2 linked regions of the Leucothrix mucor DSM 2157 genome follow. The protein of the gene in region 1 binds, or shares a complex with, the protein of each later gene. Links are inferred from orthologs where the notes say so. Each region holds a gene or a part of one and is shown on either strand. Other genes may lie near its edges.

Evidence for each region.
Region 2: the proteins of mnmE (region 1) and mnmG are in contact, whole or in part, in a solved structure (PDB 9HIP), measured with the Escherichia coli proteins. The link is inferred for Leucothrix mucor DSM 2157 from one-to-one orthologs.

What each region holds. Positions count from the first base shown.
Region 1 is NZ_ATTE01000001.1:3,903,064-3,913,479, reverse strand. What follows is about bases 7,000-9,853. They hold mnmE (tRNA uridine-5-carboxymethylaminomethyl(34) synthesis GTPase MnmE), read right to left. Parts: upstream 9,169-9,853; coding sequence 7,831-9,168; downstream 7,000-7,830. Other genes in these bases: yidC (membrane protein insertase YidC), read right to left, coding at 9,185-9,853; LEUMU_RS28240 (glycoside hydrolase family 26 protein), read left to right, coding at 7,000-7,729. Also shown: LEUMU_RS0117810 (carbohydrate ABC transporter permease), read right to left, coding at 1-713; LEUMU_RS0117805 (carbohydrate ABC transporter permease), read right to left, coding at 706-1,602; LEUMU_RS0117800 (ABC transporter substrate-binding protein), read right to left, coding at 1,697-2,953; LEUMU_RS0117795 (LacI family DNA-binding transcriptional regulator), read right to left, coding at 2,978-4,021; LEUMU_RS0117790 (YbiU family protein), read right to left, coding at 4,113-5,363; LEUMU_RS0117785 (peroxidase-related enzyme), read left to right, coding at 5,588-6,169; more of LEUMU_RS28240, read left to right, coding at 6,425-6,999; more of yidC, read right to left, coding at 9,854-10,416. UniProt on the Escherichia coli protein: Exhibits a very high intrinsic GTPase hydrolysis rate. Involved in the addition of a carboxymethylaminomethyl (cmnm) group at the wobble position (U34) of certain tRNAs, forming tRNA-cmnm(5)s(2)U34.
Region 2 is NZ_ATTE01000001.1:4,071,866-4,082,392, reverse strand. Bases 4,001-6,965 are described here. They hold mnmG (tRNA uridine-5-carboxymethylaminomethyl(34) synthesis enzyme MnmG), read left to right. Parts: upstream 4,001-4,519; coding sequence 4,520-6,412; downstream 6,413-6,965. Other genes in these bases: rsmG (16S rRNA (guanine(527)-N(7))-methyltransferase RsmG), read left to right, coding at 6,409-6,965; bioD (dethiobiotin synthase), read left to right, coding at 4,001-4,485. Also shown: gshB (glutathione synthase), read right to left, coding at 1-129; LEUMU_RS0118560 (sigma-70 family RNA polymerase sigma factor), read left to right, coding at 525-1,124; LEUMU_RS0118555 (hypothetical protein), read left to right, coding at 1,136-1,888; LEUMU_RS26790 (S8 family serine peptidase), read left to right, coding at 1,830-3,230; lepB (signal peptidase I), read left to right, coding at 3,257-3,835; more of bioD, read left to right, coding at 3,832-4,000; more of rsmG, read left to right, coding at 6,966-7,032; glyQ (glycine--tRNA ligase subunit alpha), read left to right, coding at 7,390-8,301; glyS (glycine--tRNA ligase subunit beta), read left to right, coding at 8,315-10,390. UniProt on the Escherichia coli protein: NAD-binding protein involved in the addition of a carboxymethylaminomethyl (cmnm) group at the wobble position (U34) of certain tRNAs, forming tRNA-cmnm(5)s(2)U34.

The sequences.
Region 1 (10,416 bases):
ATCGGTGCACCTTCGCCAGCGGCAAATGAAGCGCCGAATAGAAAGTCATTCCAGATATTGGTAAACAACCAAATCACGGTCACGACGATAATCGGGCCGGAACTGGGCAACAAGATGCGCCAGAAAATACCGAAAAAACTCGCGCCATCAATCATCGCTGCTTTCACTAATTCACTGGGAAACGCTTCGTAATAATTGCGGAAAAACAGCGTTGAAAAGCCAATACCATAGGTGACATGCACGAGCACCAAACCGGCTGTGCTGCCTGCTAAACCTAAATTTCCGAGTACTTGCGACATGGGGATGAGCACAATCTGAAACGGAATAAAGCAGCCAAACAGCATTAACGCGAATACCCAGCGGTGACCTCGAAAGCGCCACTTGGTGAGTACATAGCCATTGAGTGCGCCCAGAATTGTTGCGATAAGCACGGCGGGAACGACCATTTTAATCGAGTTCCAGAAGTAGCCATTGATGCCTTCACAGGTCAGTCCGATACACGCGCTGCCCCAGGCTTTTAGCCAAGGCTCAAACGTCCAGACTTCGGGCAACATCATCATATTGCCTTGGCGAATTTCATCCAGCGACTTAAAGCTGCTGACCAACATCACGAACAGCGGCAACAGATAAAATACGGCGAACACCAGCAAGGTCGTATATAAAGCGACTCGCCAGAAGCGTCCATTTTCTACGCCAGCGGATTGATTACTCATGGCGTTTACTCCGTGTTTCAGCATACAGATACGGCACCATAATCGCGGCAATGGTCATTAGCATAATCATTGCCGAAGCCGCACCGACACCCATTTGGTTACGGGTGAAAGTATAGGAATACATAAAGGTCGCCGGAAGCTCGGTGGCATTCCCCGGCCCACCGCCAGTCAAGGCAATAACTAGATCGTAGGATTTAATCGCCATATGTGACAGCACGACAAAGGCACTTAGGAACACCGCACCCAGCTGAGGAATGATCACGCGTCGATAGGTTTGAAAAGTGGATGCTCCATCCAGCTGCGCTGCTTTAATTTGTTCGCCATCAATTCCACGTAAGCCAGCCAGAAACATTGCCATAACAAACCCGGAGCTTTGCCAGACGCCCGCCATGACCACGGTATAGATTGCCATTTCGGAATTGACCAGCCAGTCGAAACTGAAACTACTCCAACCCCATTCGTGCATGGTTTTTTCCAGACCGAGACCTGGATTTAAGAACCACTTCCAAGCGGTTCCAGTAACGATAAACGACAAAGCCATTGGGTATAAATAAATGGGCCGTAGGAAACCTTCGCCGCGAATTTTCTGGTCTAACAGGATTGCCAGAAACAAACCTAGGATGCCGCAGATCCCGATATACAAGATACCGAAGATTGCGAGGTTATCCAGAGCAACTTGCCAGTTCAGCGTTTTCCAGAGCTTCTCGTAATTGTCCAATCCGATGTATTTCATCTTGGGCAACATCCTCGACGCAGTCATAGAAATATAACCGGTGTAGATAATGAAGCCGTAGACAAAACACAAGGTGATGGCAAAGGAGGGCGAGAGGACTATTTTTGGCAGGTTACGCCGCCACCAACCCGCCCAGCCGGAAGTGTTGTCGTTCATATAAAAGCCTTGTGAAATGGAAAGCTTTGCGGTGGCTGGGGAGGAGTACACCACCGCAAAAGCTATCCAGGTTTTACCTCTTATTTACACCCGCTTACTTCGCGCCTTCGATGGCTGCTACCAACTCTTTGACGGCATCAGCGGAGCTGTTGTCACTATTGAAGTGTTTGGTCACGACATCGTACAAGGCATTTTTCACGGAAGCCGGAGCTGCATGACCGTGTGCCATTGAACCGACGAGTTGATCGCTTGCGGCAGCTTCAGCCAAGTCTTTCATGGCTTTTTTACCGCAGGCATCAAAGGCGTCATTCGGTACATCGGTACGGGCTGGCGCAGAGCCTTTAACCACGTTAAACGCTGATTGGAAGCCCGGAGACATCACGGCTTTGGCCATGGCCAGCTGTGATTTTTTACCAGCCTCTTCACCGGCAAACATCACAAACTGATCGGAGTTGAATGACACCATGCCTTGTGTGCCCGGTACTCGAAAACAGAGGAAGTCTTCACCCGGTATTTTTTCGGCTTTGATGAATTCGCCTTTTGCCCAGTCTCCCATGATCTGTACACCGGCTTTACCTTCGATGACCATACCAGAAGCTAGATTCCAATCACGACCGGAGAAGTTGTCATCGACAAAACCACGCAGCTGACGCATGCGATCAAACACCTTCACCATAGTCTCAGAGCCAAGTGCTTCAGCATCCAGGTTGACCATCGATTTGTTGTAGAAGTCGATACCGCCGGTCGTCATCACAACACCATCAAATAGGGTCGCATCCTGCCAAGGCTGACCACCATGTGCCAGTGCGGTATAGCCTTTGGCTTTGATCTTTTCCAATACGGCAATGAACTCATCCCAATCTTTTGGAAGCTCAGTTGCGCCGACTTCATCCATGACTTTTTTGTTGGCCCACACCCAGTTGGTGGAGTGCACATTGACCGGAGCAGCAACCCAATTGCCTTCATATTTTGAGAAGCGCTGTAGCGCAGCAGGAACCACTTTGTCCCAGCCTTCGGCTTCGGCCAGTTCATTTAAATTTGCAGTGGCATCTTCTGCCGCCCAATCCTGGATATCAAAACCGAGCATTTGAACGGCAGTCGGAGCGTTCTTCGCTTGTACACGCGCACGCAATACGGTCATGGCATTGGAACCACCACCGCCGGCAACCGGCATATCCTTCCAACCAATTCCCTGAGTTTTCAAATCATCCTTCAGTACGGTTAGCGCTTTTGCTTCCCCGCCTGATGTCCACCAATGCAGTACTTCGACATCATCAGCCATCGCACCACCGCTTAGACCAAATGCTAATGAGGCTGCTAACAATTTCACTTTAAAATTACGCACGTTCATTTCATCCCTCCTCAGGGTTTCAGTTTATGATCGAGGCGCGCCACAAGACTCGCGAACAATCAATTCGGTCGGAATCACAATTCGCTGGCGTGGCGCATTGCGATCTTTAATATAAGTTTGCAGCAGCTCGATGGCCGCTTCGGCGATGGCTGCTGCAGACACTTTTACAGTGGTTAGAGCAGGGTGCGTCAAACTGGAATCGGCAATATCATCAAAGCCAACCACGGCCAGATCTTTGCCTACTTCCAGTCCCATTTCGCGCGCCCCACTCAGCGCACCGTATGCCATCAAATCTGAAAAACACATCACGCCGGTGATTTCAGGATCGTAGTTTAAAACGGCTTTTAGGGACTCTCGGCCGGCTGCACGACCTTGCATCACTTGGTACACATATCCCGCTGGAACATTTAAACCAGCATCGCTCATGGCATCCATATAACCGGCAAGCCGTTCGTGATAATCCGAGGTATGATCCACGCCGCCAATGAAGGCGATTTTTTTATGGCCTAACTGAATCAGGTGTTGGGTGGCGGTATACACGCCATTACGGTTATCGGCGATCACGGTCGGAAAATTGCCAAAGGGCACTTCTCGCATGATCTGCACAACGGGAAATCCGTTACGAAATATTTGCTCCAGCCAAGCGGCGGAGGTTAGGGGAGCGGGGCAGATCAGCAGACCGTTAACATTGTATTCCATTAACTTTCTGACGAGGGTTTCTTGCTGCTTAAGCTGCTCGCCATTGCTGACAAACATCGGGACTAAATCCAGCTTAAGTGCTTCTTGCTCAAAATGATTGAGCAGCTCGCCGCTGTAAGGTGTGTTCAATACATTGACGATAACACCCAGTAAATCACTGGTAGCGGTTTGGCGGAGGTCGGCTGCTTTACGGTTGTAAACATAGCCGGTTTGTTCGATACCCTTGAGAACACGTTCGCGGGTTTTTTCATTAACATCAGCACTGCGCCTCAAAACCAGAGACACGGTCGACTTCGACACGCCAACGTGTTTTGCCACATCCAGCAGGGTCACTCTGCGCCCTTCCGGTTTGGTTGGCAGGTCTTGCATCGACAAATTCCTCCTAAGATTTTGTGCTGTTCTATTTAATCTAGCACAAAATCTGGAACGTTCCAAACGAATGTCTTAGTGAACTGATTGACTACGATTGATCCGCTAAGCCCATTTGAATTTTACCCAACTCGGAGAGGTCATCCTCAGTGGCTCGAGCATCGAAGTTGAGTTCGTAATTTTCGGCGGCAAAATCAGGAGCACTATTACCGGCTAAAAAGGCATCTGCCTGAGCTTTCAGGTAGTCCGCATTTTTCTGGCAATAGGGAGCCGCACCGATGTACATCACATTGCTGTAGCCCTGACCTTGGTGTTGATCCTCTACCGCATGAATCACATCCGGATGCCACCAAACCGTATCGCCTGGTTGCATCATTGGAATGGGCATGAGCGCTTCCAACAATAAAGCATGCCACTTGGGATCGCACAATAATGCTCGTGAAGCCATCGCACCGCAAAGCTCATCATCAGGCACATCATCTTGCAACGCACGTAAAAACATCCAAGCCAAGGCTCTGGAAACTGGGACCAAATTGAGCGTGCCATCACCTGGTCCTTGCGGCGTTAAAGCGACCCAGCCTTGATAGGTTCGGAACATACTGCAGACGGCTGGCGATGGGATTTCCTGAGTCTGGTTTCGGAAGGCCGCATCAAAAGGTTCATAGGCTTCCCAGTTGCCATCAATCAAATGACGGAATACTTTTCGAAAACCTTGCTCGTCTATCCAACGCTCAACCGAGCCACCATCGATATGCGGTTTGAGCCCTAAAGAATTATCGCCGGGTTCTCTGCGCCGAACCCGGTCGGCATAAGTACATTCACGGTCAGGGTCGAATACCTGCTCACCCTCGTGTTGGTAATTCCAAACCCGATTGAGATGGCGGCGGGTGATTGCCATATTCTCAGATTGGCGTGCCATGATTTGTGGTTTTGACCAGTACACGCTGAAGATTTGTGGCTTACCCTGTTGCAGGGATGAGAAGTATTTATCGAGACCTTTGTCCGGTGTATTCACGTAATCAAGCGTATCTAAATAATCTGCGATTTGCTGATTCCACTTTTGTGCTTGCTCTACAGGAAAGGTATTTCTCACAATGACGCAACCACGTTTACGAATCATGGCCTGTTGTGATTCAGTGACCCCACCTTCGAGTAAGTCGGCATAATTGAGTTCAGGAATGACATTATCGCCGTTAGCTTGCAGCGCTTTTATCTCATCAATTTCTGCTTGGATGGATGCCGTCATTCCTTCAAAGCTGTCTTTAAAATTTCCGCATGACTGCTTCAGCTGTGCCTTTGCTTCGCGAATCGCTTGCGGAATATTTTCCACGTTTAAGCTCATGCTACTTCCTCCTGTAATGACCTGTGCGACCTGAAAGGTTCCAAAGACGCACTTTGAAAAGATCAATTCATCCTAACCAAGCTGATTTTTTAACTCAATCTTTAAGTCTCTGGCACCTATGCTGACGCTCAATTTACCACTGCTTTACAAAAATGTTCGCCTCCTCAGTAAAGCAAATTAATCGCATCTTATACACTTAAGCTTTGCCCAACTGAGAGCCTACGATGTCTGAACCTGCAATTAGCCGCCACCCAATTCCTGAACTCAATAACCTTCCTGATGATATGCGCGAACTGATTTTAGAGGTGCAAGAGAAGTCCGGTTTTGTGCCAAATATCTTTTTAGCGTTGGCTCACCGTCCTGCCGAATTTAGAGCGTTCTTTGCTTATCATGATGCACTGATGGAGAAGGACGAAGGTTTAACGAAGGCCGAACGGGAGATGATTGTGGTCGCCACCTCCGGATTAAACCAATGCCAATATTGTGTTGTGGCGCATGGTGCCATTTTGAGAATCCGCGCCAAGAACCCGTTGATTGCCGATCAGCTAGCGGTCAATTATCGCAAGGGTGATATTAGTGAACGTCAGAAGGCTATGCTGGCGTTTGCAGAGAAGGTTTGTAAAGAAGCCGAAACTGTCTCCGATACTGATTATGCAACGCTTTATGAGCATGGCTTTAATGATGATGATATTTGGGATATCGGAGCGATTACGGCATTTTTCGGCCTATCTAATCGATTGGTGAATATGGCGAGCATCCGACCTAATGATGAGTTTTATATGCTGGGAAGACAGCCTCGTCAATAAACCAACCTCGCAATATTATCTCCCTCTGGTCTGACAGCTCTACCCTTCAGCAGGTAGAGCTGATAGACCAGAGCTAATTCACATTTGATTCAGTTGTCCCTCTCTAGTATCAAAAAAATCAATAATTGCTCCTGCTGCCTATCCCCCAATAGTGCATGCCCGTTCGATTGATTGTTCTTTTACAACCCCAATCCGTCCCGCTCGCTTTCACTTTTTGAGAGTTGTTTTGAGCAGGCGATTTATAGAGACAATTCAATGAATACAACAAAAAACGTACTATCTGCCGCACTCGCTTGCCTACTATTTTCTGGAACGGCTATTGCTGATACCGCAATTGGTGCTTATGTGAATCATGATGGTTGGACGACTCGTACTATCGATGAACTCAACGATTCCACAACTCGCACTGCAGCTACCATTAACCTGTTTTCAAGTTTTAACTACAACTGGTGGGGACATCTGCGTTACCAAGCTTCCAATATTGTATCTCGCAATGCCACCCCACTAATCACGTGGATGCCTTATAAGCGTGACCGCCCTGATGCCAATATTCTGCAAGAAATTAGCAGCGGTCAATTTGATGGCTATATTTACAGTTGGATTGATGGCTTTAAATATTGGCGTAGTACGTATCCAGCTGACCAACAGCCAAAAATTGCCCTGCGCTTTGCGCATGAGTTTAATGGCACTTGGTACCCTTGGGGAGATAAGCCCGAGGACTTAAAAACGGCTTGGCGTTACCTGCATGCCAAGTTTGTGGCTGCCGGAATTGGTGATGCCGTTGACTGGGTGTGGTGTGCCAATAATGTTGATGTCGACAGTTATGATGATATTACTCAGTACTATCCTGGCGATGACGTGGTGGACTGGCTGTCATTGGATGGTTATAACTGGGGCAGTAATTATTCGTTTAGTAGCTGGAAGTCATTTGATGAAACCTTCAGTCAGCAGTATGTGAACATGATCAGCAACTACCCCAACAAACCAATTATGTTGGGTGAGGTTAGTTCAGCAGAACCACACGATCTTCCTAATGCCAGCTGGGGCCAGAATGGCGATGACAGCGATGCTGGTGAAAGCAAAGAAGAATGGGTTGCTAACATGATGCAAAGCATTCAATCTTACTATCCTGCAATTAAATCGATTGTTTGGTTTAACACAAACAAGGAGCTGAAATGGGGTTTAAATCTTGAAGGCAATACAGGCTTATCTGCTTATAACCATGCAGTCTCTGATCCTTATTTCGCAGGGACAATGAATCCAGAGCTTATTGAAACTGAAGCCAGTAGTCTGTCTGAGCCAAGCTTGCAAGCAAGAGCTGGAGATACAGCTACAACAGAAAAGCTTCTACAAGCTAAGTCAGACAATAATAGACCAGTGAAAATTGCGGACTCATCTTCTAAGGGTAATGCTTACGGTCTTAGTAAAAGGCCTGAGATCAAAGGTGTTTCCAAGCTCAAAAAAGAAGCCGCTGGTCTTCGTAAAATGAATCGCAAGCTACTTAAAAAATGGCGCTTGGAGAGCATTCTTCCTGCGGATGTAGATAAGCGTAACCAGTAAATAGCCCAATAAAAAAGGCATCGCACTTTGACAGTGTAATGCCTTTTAGAAATATTTCTTACGATTTTTTATTCCTGAAACATGCAATGTTTCACGTGGAACTACTTACCAATACAGAACGAACTAAAGATTTCCCCAAGCAAATCATCTGGAGTAAATCGACCTGTAATCTGTCCTAATGAGTCTTGCGCCAAGCGAAGCTCTTCCGCCATTAACTCGCCAGCATTAAATGTTTGTAGCTGCTCGGAGGCACGATCAACTGCCTGCTGCGTATCCTCTAATGCTTGTAGATGTCGACGCCTTGCGATAAACAGATCTTCACTATCAGCCTGATAGCCCATACGCTGTTTCAACGCCTCACGTAGGTTATCAATTCCGATTTGCTCTTTAGCTGAGATATAAAGATGTTCGCCATGCTGTCCAACAGCATGACCGCTCTTATCGATCTTATTGTGTACTGTAATTCGAGGTAGGTGCGAGGGCATTCTTTCCAACAGACTATGATGGCTCTGATCAGCCGCTTCAGTATCATCCACTAAAAACAAAATCAGATCTGCTTTTTCGACTGCTTGCCAAGCACGCTGAATACCGATTTGTTCCACGGGGTCATCACTATCTCGCAAGCCTGCCGTATCAATCACATGCAAAGGCATGCCATCTAAGTTAATTGACTCACGAAGCACATCACGGGTAGTACCTGCGTACTCGGTGACAATGGCAGTATCTTGACCGGCTAAAGCATTGAGCAAACTAGACTTACCCGCATTGGGTTTGCCAACAATTACTAGCTGCATACCTTCGCGCAATAGGCTGCCTTGACGAGCTTTATCGAAGATGGTTTTTAGCTGCTGTTGAATATTGCTGAGCCTATCTAAGACTCGTTGATCAGCGAGGAAATCTATCTCTTCTTCCGGAAAATCCAGAGCTGCCTCGACATACATTCGAAGCTCAGTGATTTGAGTGAGTAGGGAGTTGATCGCAGCCGAGAAGTCACCTTGAAGGGAGCGCAGTGCAGAGCGTGCTGCTTGTTCACTACTGCTATCAATCAAGTCGGCAATGGCTTCGGCTTGAGCCAGGTCCAACTTGTCATTTAGAAATGCGCGTTCTGAAAACTCACCAGGGCGGGCTAAACGGGCCCCAAACTGTAAGCAAGCCTGCAGCAACATATCCAAGACAATTTTGCCGCCGTGTCCTTGTAACTCAAGCACGTCTTCGCCAGTAAAGGAGTGAGGTCCGGGGAAATAAATAGCAACACCGTCATCCAACACACGCCCATCATTTCCAAGAAATTGTCGGTGTGCAGCACGATGAGGTTTTGTGAGTTGACCCAGCATCTGCTCTGCAATGTGCTGAACACGTGGGCCTGAGAGGCGGATAATGCCAACACCACCGCGACCTGCCGGGGTAGCGATGGCCGCGATGGTGTCGTTTTGAAGCATGGTTGTTACCTAATAGTTAACTCAGAACGGGGGCATCATCACCCACAATTCGTTTGGTAATCACATACTGCTGAGCAATAGACAGAACGTTGTTCACAACCCAGTACAGTACAAGACCAGCAGGGAAGAACAAGAACATTACAGTGAATACAACCGGTAAGAACTGGAAGATCTTCTGCTGCATAGGATCTGTCATTTGTGGCGGATTCAGGCGTTGCTGAATGTACATACTTGCACCCATTAACAGTGGAAGTACGTAGTATGGATCCATAACCGACAGATCTTTAAACCACATAATCCAAGGTGCTTGACGTAATTCCACACTCTCAAGCAGCACCCAGTACAGCCCCATAAACACAGGCATCTGAATCAGGATTGGCAAACAACCACCCAATGGATTGATCTTTTCCTTACGGTAAAAGTCCATTGTTGCCTTTTGCTTCGCTTGAGGATCAGCTTTATGCTTTTCGTTGATTTCTTTGATCTTGGGGCCCAGTTTCTTCATTTTCGCCATTGAGCGATAGCTGATCGCTGAAGGCCAGAAAAAGAATAACTTGATCAAAATCGTCATCAGAATAATCGTCCAACCCCAGTTGGAAACGACTGATTGAATGCGATTCATAATCCAGAAAATAGGCTTAGAAACAAAGCTGAAAATACCATAATCCACAGTCAGATCCAGACCTGGTGACATGGCTTCCAGATTTTTCTGAATCTTAGGGCCAACGTAAAACTGACTCTTGAAAATACCTGCTTTACCGTCTGGAACAGACAATGATGGAGAGCTCACACGCAATATGTGACTGCTACGCTCTGGGATGAACAGTGTTTCATAGGTGTTTAATGAATCAGGACCAGGAATCCAAGCACTAATAAAATAATGCTCGAGCATGGCGGCCCAGCCACCTTTGATCTGCTTTTTAAGATTTTCGCTTTCAATATCACCAAAATCAACTTTTACGTACTTATCATCATAATACGCACCACCAACATAGGAAACTGTACCCAAACCTATGCCCTGACTCTCTGGAGTACCATGCGTTATTTGATGATATTCAATTCCATTCCAGGCATTACCAGATTGGTTATTCAGTGTTTGCTGGACATCAACCAAGAACTTACCCCGTTTGAAGGTAAATGTTTTGGTAACCGTTAAGCCGTTCTCACCACGCCATACCAATGGTACTTCCAGCGTATCACCTTCTAAGATGTACTCACTTTTTTCAGTAGAGAACTCTGCATAGTGAT
Region 2 (10,527 bases), 170 kb from region 1 along the record:
CTGTATATAATGAACATCCCAACCACGGCGTTGCGCTTCGAGCATCATGGCAAACGTACTGTCTTTATAGGGTTTGATCGACTCAATCGGATCCATTACAAATCCGATACTAACCGGCTGACTAGACATACAGGAACATCCATCGCTATTTAATGTGGAGGATGATTGTAGTCGCTAAAACGGCAAAAAAAAAGGCAGACCGAAGTCTGCCTAAAGTTGCGAGGGAGTTGGTGCTGCACTTTGGAGACTTGGCTCCAGAGTACAAAATTCTAAGTGTGCTGCTGATTTTACAGCGGCTGCAGACATGTTATCTGCGTTTAACTACCCCTTGAGTAGCAGTAAACAATTCTTAGGTTCAAAAATATGTTAAATTAATTCGTTATTACGTGATGCAACGTGCCGATAGAGTATTTGTGTGCATTAAAAGAAAACAGTAATCTGCGCTGCTCAAAGCAATCACTCACTTTAGTTAGCAAAGCAGGTGGGCAAAATGAACCTAATAATTACCAACAACGACTACTCAAATGAAAGCAGTGTTGAAAGATAATCTTAAGCAACCTCGACGGGAAGATGACCGTTCGGAGGACGCACAGCTGTTGCAGCTCATACAAAAAGGTGACAAGGATGCTTTTTCAACTTTATATTTGAAATATCAGCCACGTTTTCTAAAGTATTGCACCAGAGTGTTGCAAAATGACGTAGCATTAGCTGCGGACATTGTTGATGAAGCGATGATCGAAATATGGAAGTCCGCCGGAAACTTTGCGGGCAAGTCGCTCCCATCAACGTGGATGTATTCAATCATGCGTTTTCGTTTGATCGGCTATCTGCGTAAGAACAAGGAGATTCTCCTTGAAGACGACACAGCCGCTGTCAATATGGAAGACACTGCTTTAAGGCCCGATGAAGAACTAGAGTTAAGCCAGGTTAATGAGTCACTGATACGGCACTTAGGGTATCTGAGTGACAAGCACCGAGAAGTGCTTGAACTGGTTTATTTTAAAGAGCTATCCGTACGTGAGGTAGCCACTGCTCTGGGAATATCTGAGGGGACGGTAAAGACTCGCATGTTTTATGCGAGAAAGCATTTGAAAGAAATCCTGACGAACGCAGGCTCTCTTTAGGTCGTAATATTATGGATACCAATACCAAACAACAAGTAAGAACGCTGCTACCCTGGTATCACCTTGGTAAGCTGTCGGATACTGAGAAAGCCCTTGTTGACAAAGCAACGCTTGAAGATGCTGCCCTGCGAGATGAATTAGCGCTGGAAGCAGAAATGATTAAACAGACTCGTGCTGATAAAACAGTGATGGACGGGTCTGCGCTACAGAGCGCACAAGTAAGGCTAAATAGTGTTCTGGCAAAGATCGATGCGCTGGAAACACCAAGCGAGCAAGTTGTGGCTGAGCCGGCAAAGGCCAGCACTCCACAGGCACCGACATTGTTTGCTCGCATCAAAGATTATGTAGACAATTTACTCACTGGTAATTCTCATAGCTTTTCGTATGCTGTTTTCGCCGTGCTAACGGTCGTACAGCTTGGGCTTTTGATGTTCTTTGTGCTGCCTTCTGCTAATATTACCAGCGAATATGGCCTAGCCAGCTACACTGAAAGCAGTCCAAGCACTCAGGTAGTTAAAGCTCCAGCTGATGCTGACCACACCGTGTTACTAATTGGATTAGATGAGAATATTCATTTTGAACGAATTGAGTCACTATTCAGCGCAGTTGAGAATGTACAAGCCGAACTTCTTCCAGATGACGCAGGATTTTACCGCGTACGCCTCAATAAGAAGTTAACTGCTGAAGAATTAGAGGGTTTGGAGAATGAGTTGTCGAAGAAGCATGCATCAATCTGGTTTGTTGGGGAACAGTTCCCGAATTAAGCAGATCTTGTCTGGCGCCACTTGGGTGGTAGCCAGCTGCCTTGTTTCGACCTCCCTATTTGCTGAACAAACTCAAACGGACACCGGTATTGCAATACCGGGATATCAGCCCGGCGTTCATAAGCCTGGCCCGATTCGTCCTCAAGCTAAGCAACGCCGTAATAACCCCTACTATTACGGCTTTGTTCCCTTCTATCAAAAAGCACCACCACTAACCGTCGTTCCGATAGTTAAGCCCAAACCTGCCCGCAGCGACTTTGTTAAAGACGAATTATTACTAGTCTATGACTTTGGCTTGTCTGTCGACGAAGTTAAAGCAATTACCGACAAGTACAAACTCAAGCGCAAAGGTGGCATGGCCATCGGCGCTCTCCGAAAAGGTGTGGTAATCGCGGATACGCTGGGCCAAAGTCCACTGGATTTATCCGATACCATTAACAAAGCTGAAAAGAACTTTGAAGCCAGCACCAACAATTACTTCATGTTGGCTGCAAATACCAATACCTCTGCTCGTGGAAACTATCCATTAGCACAAACAGGTATCGGTATCGCGCATGGCGTATCTAATGGCCGCGGAGTGTTGATAGGATTGGTAGATACGCCAGTTGACTTAAATCATCCCACTTTGCGCAGCTCCAATATCGAGCAGCGCAATATTGTTGACCCTAATACGGTTGAAAGCAAAGCACACGGCACCTCGATTGCGGGCATTTTAGTCAGTAAAAACCCACGTATCGGTATCGCACCAGAAGCTAAGGTGTTATCCGTTGGTGCATTTTCTTCCGTACCCGGTCACCCAAGTTCATTACGTGGCACTTCAACCGATATTGTTAGCGCCATCGCTTATTGTATTGAGCGCAAAGTAGATATTCTCAATCTAAGCTTTACCGGCAGCCGCGATACCTTTTTAGAAAATATTGTGCGTGAAGCCATTCGACAAAATATCGTCGTAGTCGCCGCTGGTGGTAATAATGGTCGTACCGGAAGTACTATTTACCCTGCACTGATCGATGGCGTTGTTGGGGTAACGGCAGTTGATAAAAATCGCCGTCTATTTAGCAAAGCCGATAAAGGCCGCTTTATTGATATCGCCGCACCGGGCGTTAATATTCTGACCACGGCCCCACAGGGCAAATATCAGGTATCAACCGGTACCTCTATGGCCGCCGCACATATCTCTGGTGCGATGGCATTATTAAAGTCTTACGACCGACGCTTTACGGCATCACAACTAAACAGAACCAGCACCGACCTTGGCCAACGCGGACGAGATGACGAGTTCGGAAATGGCCTAGTCAATGTTAGCGAAGCCCTACGCCAACTTGGCGCACCCATTCGTTAATTGACAACTCTCCTCTGGTCTTTGCCATGAAAACAACCAGCCGCCTTTGGCTATTTGGAATACTGATTGTCGGACTGGCTATTGCTGCAACCATCACATTCCGAATCAACCCTTACCACACTGCTTCCGATACGTTTCGGGGGCGGGTACTAGGCTTTGAGTTATTTCGAATTCCCAGTGATTCCATGAAACCGACACTGATTCCCGGTGACTACATACTGGTTTCAACCAATGCTTACACCAACGCCGAACCGCAAATCAATGATGTGATTACCTTTTTGTATCCAAAGGATAAGTCCGTTAATTACATCAAACGCTTGATTGGCCGCCCCGGAGATCGCGTACGCATTGAGAACTTCAATGTGTTTGTTAATGGTAAACAAATTGAACAGCCCTATCTTGACAAAGCTTTGGTCAAATCACCTATTTCCCGGTTCATGCCAGAAATTGTCGTTCCGAAGCGGGGCTTGTTTGTGATGGGCGATAATCGGGATAATAGCAATGATAGCCGCTTTTTTGACGTGGTTAATCAAGCGGATGTCATCGGCAAAGCAACCACCATTGTATTTGGTCAAAATCAACGTATCGGACAATCTATTCAATGAACGGCATTTTTGTAACCGGCACCGATACCGATGTCGGCAAGACGTGGGTGGGTACTCACCTCATCCGTGAACTTATTGATCGTGGCATCGATGTACACCCGCGAAAACCCATCGAATCAGGCTGGCCTACTGGTGATTTTCAACATACTGATGCTTGGCGACTGGCACTGGCAGCCGGTAAAACCGAACAGTTAGATGCTATCTGCCCTAACCGTTTTGCAGCGGCATTATCACCAGTACGAGCCGCTCGCATGGAAGGCACCTCACTAACACTGCGTCAATTAGCCGCTCAATGCACTGAAAATCTAAAGCAGGATGACTTTCTGTATGTCGAAGGGGCTGGCGGACTTTACTCGCCATTAACTGAAGATGCGCTCAATGCAGACCTTGCCAGTGCGCTGCGTTTACCGGTGGTACTGGTCGCTAATAACCGCCTTGGCTGCATGAGTCAGGTGCTTTTATGTTGTGAAGCACTGCAACGAAGAGGCTTAGATTTACTCGCCGTTGTGCTCAATCAAGTCAGCGATAGCAGTGGCGATGCGACCATGAATAACCAAGAAGACTTAGCCGAATTGCTCCCGCAGCCGGTTTTTAGCTTGACTCATAATCAAAGCTCCTTGCCAGCCCCCCTGATAGATTTGCTATACTAGTGAATTACCTAGGAAAAATGCCGGACACACTCCCATGTTATACCCAAAAGATTATGATGTAATTGTTGTTGGTGGCGGCCATGCAGGCACCGAAGCCGCACTGGCGGCTGCACGCATGGGACAACGTACACTGCTACTGACCCACAATATCGAAACCATTGGCCAAATGAGCTGCAACCCCGCAATTGGCGGTATCGGCAAAGGCCATCTGGTTAAAGAGATTGATGCACTGGGCGGTGCCATGGCGCATGCTGCCGACCGTGGCGGTATCCAATTCCGAATTCTGAATGCACGTAAAGGGCCAGCGGTACGAGCGACTCGTGCTCAGGCTGACCGCGTACGCTACAAAGCCGCTGTGCTGGAAATCGTTCAGGGGCAAGAAAATCTAGACCTGTTTATGCAAGCTGTGGATGATCTGATCGTCGAAAATGATCGGGTAGTTGGCGTGCGCACTCAAATGGGCCTGAATTTCCGCGCGAAGGCCGTGGTATTAACTGTCGGCACTTTCCTTGGTGGAAAAATCCATATTGGTATGGAAAACCACTCTGGTGGTCGTGCTGGTGATCCACCCTCCATTGCACTGGCTCAGCGCCTGCGTGAATTACCATTTCGAGTAGAGCGCCTGAAAACAGGGACGCCGCCGCGTATTGATGCGCGCAGTATTGATTACAGCCAGCTAAGCGCTCAGCCGGGTGATGACCCAACCCCAGTATTTTCATACTTAGGTAATCGCTCAGAGCATCCCGCGCAAGTGGCTTGCCACATCACCTACACCAATAAGAAAACGCATGATCTGATTCTCTCATCACTAGATCGCTCACCGCTGTATTCGGGTGTGATTGAAGGGACTGGCCCACGCTACTGCCCGTCCATCGAAGACAAAGTTGTGCGCTTTGCGGATAAAGAACAACACCAGATTTTTATCGAACCAGAAGGTCTCGATACTTATGAAATCTACCCGAACGGCATCTCAACCAGCCTGCCATTTGATGTACAGCTCGGTTTAGTCCGCTCCATTGTTGGCTTTGAGAATGCGCATATCACGCGTCCGGGTTATGCCATTGAATATGATTTCTTCGATCCTCGTGACCTGAAACCAAGCCTTGAAACCAAGTTTATGCCAGGCCTGTTTTTTGCGGGTCAAATTAACGGCACCACCGGCTACGAAGAAGCTGGCGCACAAGGCTTACTCGCGGGTATGAATGCTGCATTGCTGGCTCAAGACAAAGAGTCTTGGAGCCCTAAGCGTAATGAGGCTTACATCGGCGTGTTGGTTGATGATCTGATTACCTGTGGTACCCAAGAGCCTTATCGGATGTTCACCAGCCGTGCAGAACATCGCTTACTGTTGCGCGAAGATAATGCAGACTTACGTTTGACTGAAATCGGCCACAAGCTTGGTTTAGTGGATGAAAATCGCTGGCGTGCTTTTAGCGAAAAACGCGAACAAATTGAGCGTGAGATGCAGCGCATGCGTGATACCTGCATTCGTCCGGCACAACTGACTCCAGAACAAACAAATACTATTTTTGGCGGACCATTAAGCCATGAATACCACATGGACGAGCTACTGCGTCGCCCGAATATAACCTACAAAAGCCTGACCTCACTGGATATCGCCGGCCCTGCCGTTAGCGATGAAGCCGTTGCCGAGCAAGTTGAAGTACAAATCAAATACGCCGGCTACATTGAGCGCCAGCAGCTGGAAATTAATAAGCAACTGCGTCAGGAAAGCACGGTGCTGCCGAACACTTTGGATTACAGCGAAGTGGTTGGGCTCTCTAATGAAGTGCGCCAAAAGTTTGTTGAGCAGCGCCCAGCGACTATTGGACAGGCTTCACGCATTCCGGGCATTACGCCAGCGGCTATCTCCATCTTGCTGGTACACCTGAAAAAGCAACAATTGCAACTGAAGGCCAGCGCATGAGCGAGTCATTATGGGAGTCAGGCCTTGCAGCATTAGACTGTGGGGCAAGTGATGAGCAAGTTGCCAAGCTGAAACTCTACGTGAGCTTGCTACAGCGCTGGAATAAAACCTACAACCTCACAGCTGTTCGTGATCCTTTAGAGATGATTCCGGCGCATATTTTTGACAGCCTAGTCGTTGCGCTTCACCTTGAGGGTAGTAATTGCTTAGATGTTGGTAGCGGCGCAGGCTTGCCCGGCATTCCTTTGGCCATTTTACAGCCAGAGCGCCAGTTCACCATGCTGGATACCAACGGCAAGAAAACACGCTTCATCCAACAAGCGATTATCGAGCTGGGTCTAAAGAATGCCAGCGTAGTGCAGAGCAGGATTGAGCAGTGGAAACCACCGCAGCTATTTGATGCGATCATCAGCCGCGCTTTTGCCTCCATTGTCGATTTCGTAGAGGGTAGCGCAATGCATCTAGCCGAAAACGGTGCACTGTATGCCATGAAGGGACAATTTCCGGCAAGTGAATTAGCGGAGCTGCCTGACGGCTACGTTCTGGAATCACAACATGAGCTAAAAGTGCCCTCACTGGTTGGCGAGCGCCATTTGTTGAAAATAGTCGCAGCACACTAAAAAAACCCTTTTTGTTTAGCGAACAGACAAAAAATCAGTATAATGCATGAGCTGAGCTAATCATTGAGGCTCCTTACATTAGTATATCAACACTATTCACTAGCGATTTCCCGCAAATTAGCGCTTAGTTCGATCGGATCGATTTAAATCGGCCCAACTAGTGTGATGTCGTCAGCTGCATTGGCTCAGTGGTTTGTAGTACCTCCTAAGTTTGTTCTTAATATCGTAGATGATTGCATTTGCACCCAAGTCTAGTGCTTGGGTGTCTTTTTACGGGCTTTTTCTAATCACAGAAACACCCTCCTCCAAAAATGCCGTATAATCCCCCGTTTACTGAAACTGCTGAATTTACTGCACATGTCTGAATACAACGTCTCCACCTTTCAGGGACAGATCTTCGCCCTGCAGGACTACTGGTCAAAACAAGGCTGCGCCATTTTACAACCCTACGACATGGAAATGGGCGCGGGTACTTTTCACCCTGCGACATTCCTGCGAGCGGTTGGCCCTGAGCCATGGCGTGCGGCTTACGTACAACCATCACGCCGTCCAACCGATGGTCGCTATGGCGAAAACCCTAACCGCCTGCAACACTATTACCAGTTTCAGGTAATTATTAAGCCATCTCCGGATGATTTTCAGGAACTGTACCTTGGCTCACTTAAAGCCATGGGTATCGACCCGCTGAAATACGATATTCGCTTTGTTGAAGATAACTGGGAATCACCAACGCTGGGTGCGTGGGGACTGGGCTGGGAAATCTGGCTAAACGGCATGGAAGTGTCGCAGTTTACCTACTTCCAGCAAGTCGGCGGTATCGACTGCAAACCCGTTTCGGGCGAGATTACTTATGGTCTGGAACGGATTGCCATGTATGTGCAAAACGTTGAAAACGTCTACGACTTAGTCTGGACTGAAGGCCCGCAAGGCACTATCACTTATGGCGATGTTTACCATCAAAACGAAGTTGAGCAGTCTACTTACAACTTCGAAAAAGCCAATGTGGAAGAGCTGTTCCATCAGTTCGATGAAGCTGAGCGCGTGAGTGTGGCGATGATCGAATCCGGCCTGCCACTGCCTGCTTACGAGCAGATGCTGAAAGCCTCACACCTGTTTAACTTGTTGGATGCGCGTCACGCGATTTCGGTGACTGAGCGTCAACGCTACATTCTTCGGGTACGTACTTTGTCTCGCGGCATTGCACAAGCGTATTACGACTCGCGCGAAGCCTTAGGCTTCCCTATGTTGAAATCGGACAAAGCAGAATAAAGGAGATCTGGCAATGACAACGACTGCGGACTTGCTGATCGAAATCGGCACCGAAGAATTACCCCCGAAAACGCTGGGCAAACTATCAGCGGCACTCACTAGCCACCTGGTGGATAGTCTGACAACCGCCGGCATTCCATTTGGCGAAGTAAAATCATTTGCTTCCCCACGCCGTTTGGCAGTTCTGATCAATGATGTTGCCGAGTTTCAGGCCGATCAGGATGTTGAAAAACGCGGCCCTGCCTTAAAAGCAGCTTACGACAAAGAAGGTAATCCAAGCCGTGCGGCAATGGGTTTTGCCAGCTCTTGTGGCACGACATTTGATCAGTTGCAGCAGATTGAAACCGACAAAGGAACCTACCTAAATTTCAAGCAAACGGTTAAGGGTGCAGCGACTCGTGACTTACTAGTTGACATGTTAAATGCGGCATTAGCTGCACTGCCTATTGCCAAGCGCATGCGCTGGGGTGATCGTGACACTGAGTTTGTACGTCCGGTGCATTGGATTGTGTTTTTATTGGGAGACACGGTGGTCGATGCTGAAATTCTGGGTATCAAAACCGGTCGTGAAAGCCGTGGCCATCGCTTCCATGCACCACAAGCAATTAGCCTGAATACGCCTTCAGACTATGCTGATGCCATGCGCTCAGCCTATGTCTTAGCCAATACGGATGAGCGACGCGAAACTATTCGCAAACAAGCAGAAGCCAGCGCTAAAAGCATTGGTGGTGTTGCAGTAATTGATGAGTCATTGTTAGATGAAGTGACTAACCTGGTCGAATGGCCAAGCGCAGTCGATGGTTGTTTTGGTGAAGAGTTCTTGAAAGTGCCTCAGGAATGCCTGATCACCAGTATGCAAGATCACCAGAAGTATTTCCCGGTCGTTGATGAGTCTGGCAAATTAATGCCGTACTTTATTACGATCAGTAATATCGAAAGCAGTGATGTCAGCGTCGTGCGTGATGGTAATGAGCGCGTTATCCGACCTCGCTTTAGTGATGCTGCGTTCTTCTGGGATCAGGATTGCAAAACACCGCTGGAATCACGTCGTGAGGCGACCCAAAAGATCGTTTTCCAACAGCAACTTGGCACCTTGTTTGAAAAAACAGAACGTGTTTCCCAACTAGCTGGCCGTATTGCCACACAGCTTGGTGAAAATGCAGAGCATGCATCGCGTGCTGCACAGCTAAGTAAGTGCGACCTAGTCAGCGATATGGTACTGGAGTTCACTGAACTGCAAGGCATCATGGGGCGCTATTATGCGCTGAATGATGGCGAGCCAGAGTCAGTTGCTTACGCGATTGAAGAGCAGTACAAGCCTGGTTTTGCAGGTGACAGCATTCCGCATTATATGACGGGAAAAATCCTGTCATTGGCCGATAAGCTGGATACGATTTTAGGTATCTTCGCAATTGGTCAGAAGCCTACCGGCACTAAAGACCCGTTTGCACTGCGTCGTGCAGCGCTTGGTGCACTGCGGATTATTATCGAAGGTGAGCTAAAACTCGACCTGCGCGATCTTCTGGAGTTTGCAGCCACTAGCTTACAAGATAAAGTCGATGCCACAGCCGCAATAACGCCGACCTACCAATACATTATGGAACGGTTACGCGCTTATTATCAGGACCAAGGCGTGAGCTTGGATGTGGTTGAAGCCGTTGCGGAGCTGGATATTTCCTCCCCGTTGGACTTTGAGCACCGGGTAAAAGCCGTTAGCGCATTTAAGCAATTGCCGGAAGCTGAGCCATTAGCTGCCGCCAATAAGCGAATTGCGAATATCCTGAAGAAGTTGGATGGTGAAGCCACTATCGCGCTGGATACATCACTGTTTGCTGAAGCTCCGGAAACAGCACTGTTTGAAGCCATCACTGCCCAGCAAGCAAAACTGGCTCCACTACTGGCAGCCAACGATTACACAGAAGCACTCAGCTCATTGGCGGCTATTCGCCCTGAAGTTGATGCCTTCTTTGATGGCGTGATGATTATGAGTGATGATGAAGCACTGAAAAACAATCGGATTGCTTTACTCACCTCCTTGCGCGGTTTGTTCCTGCAAGTTGCCGATTTATCCAGTTTGCAAGGCGCTTGAGTAACGATAAACGGTAGTCGACCATATTAAGCTGCAGTTCATACTGCTAAATGCTCAGGTGGTCTGCTACCGATAGTCTGCAAAGCCCTGCTTCCCTAAGATACACGCATCTTAAGGAACTAGAGCACTGGACAGAG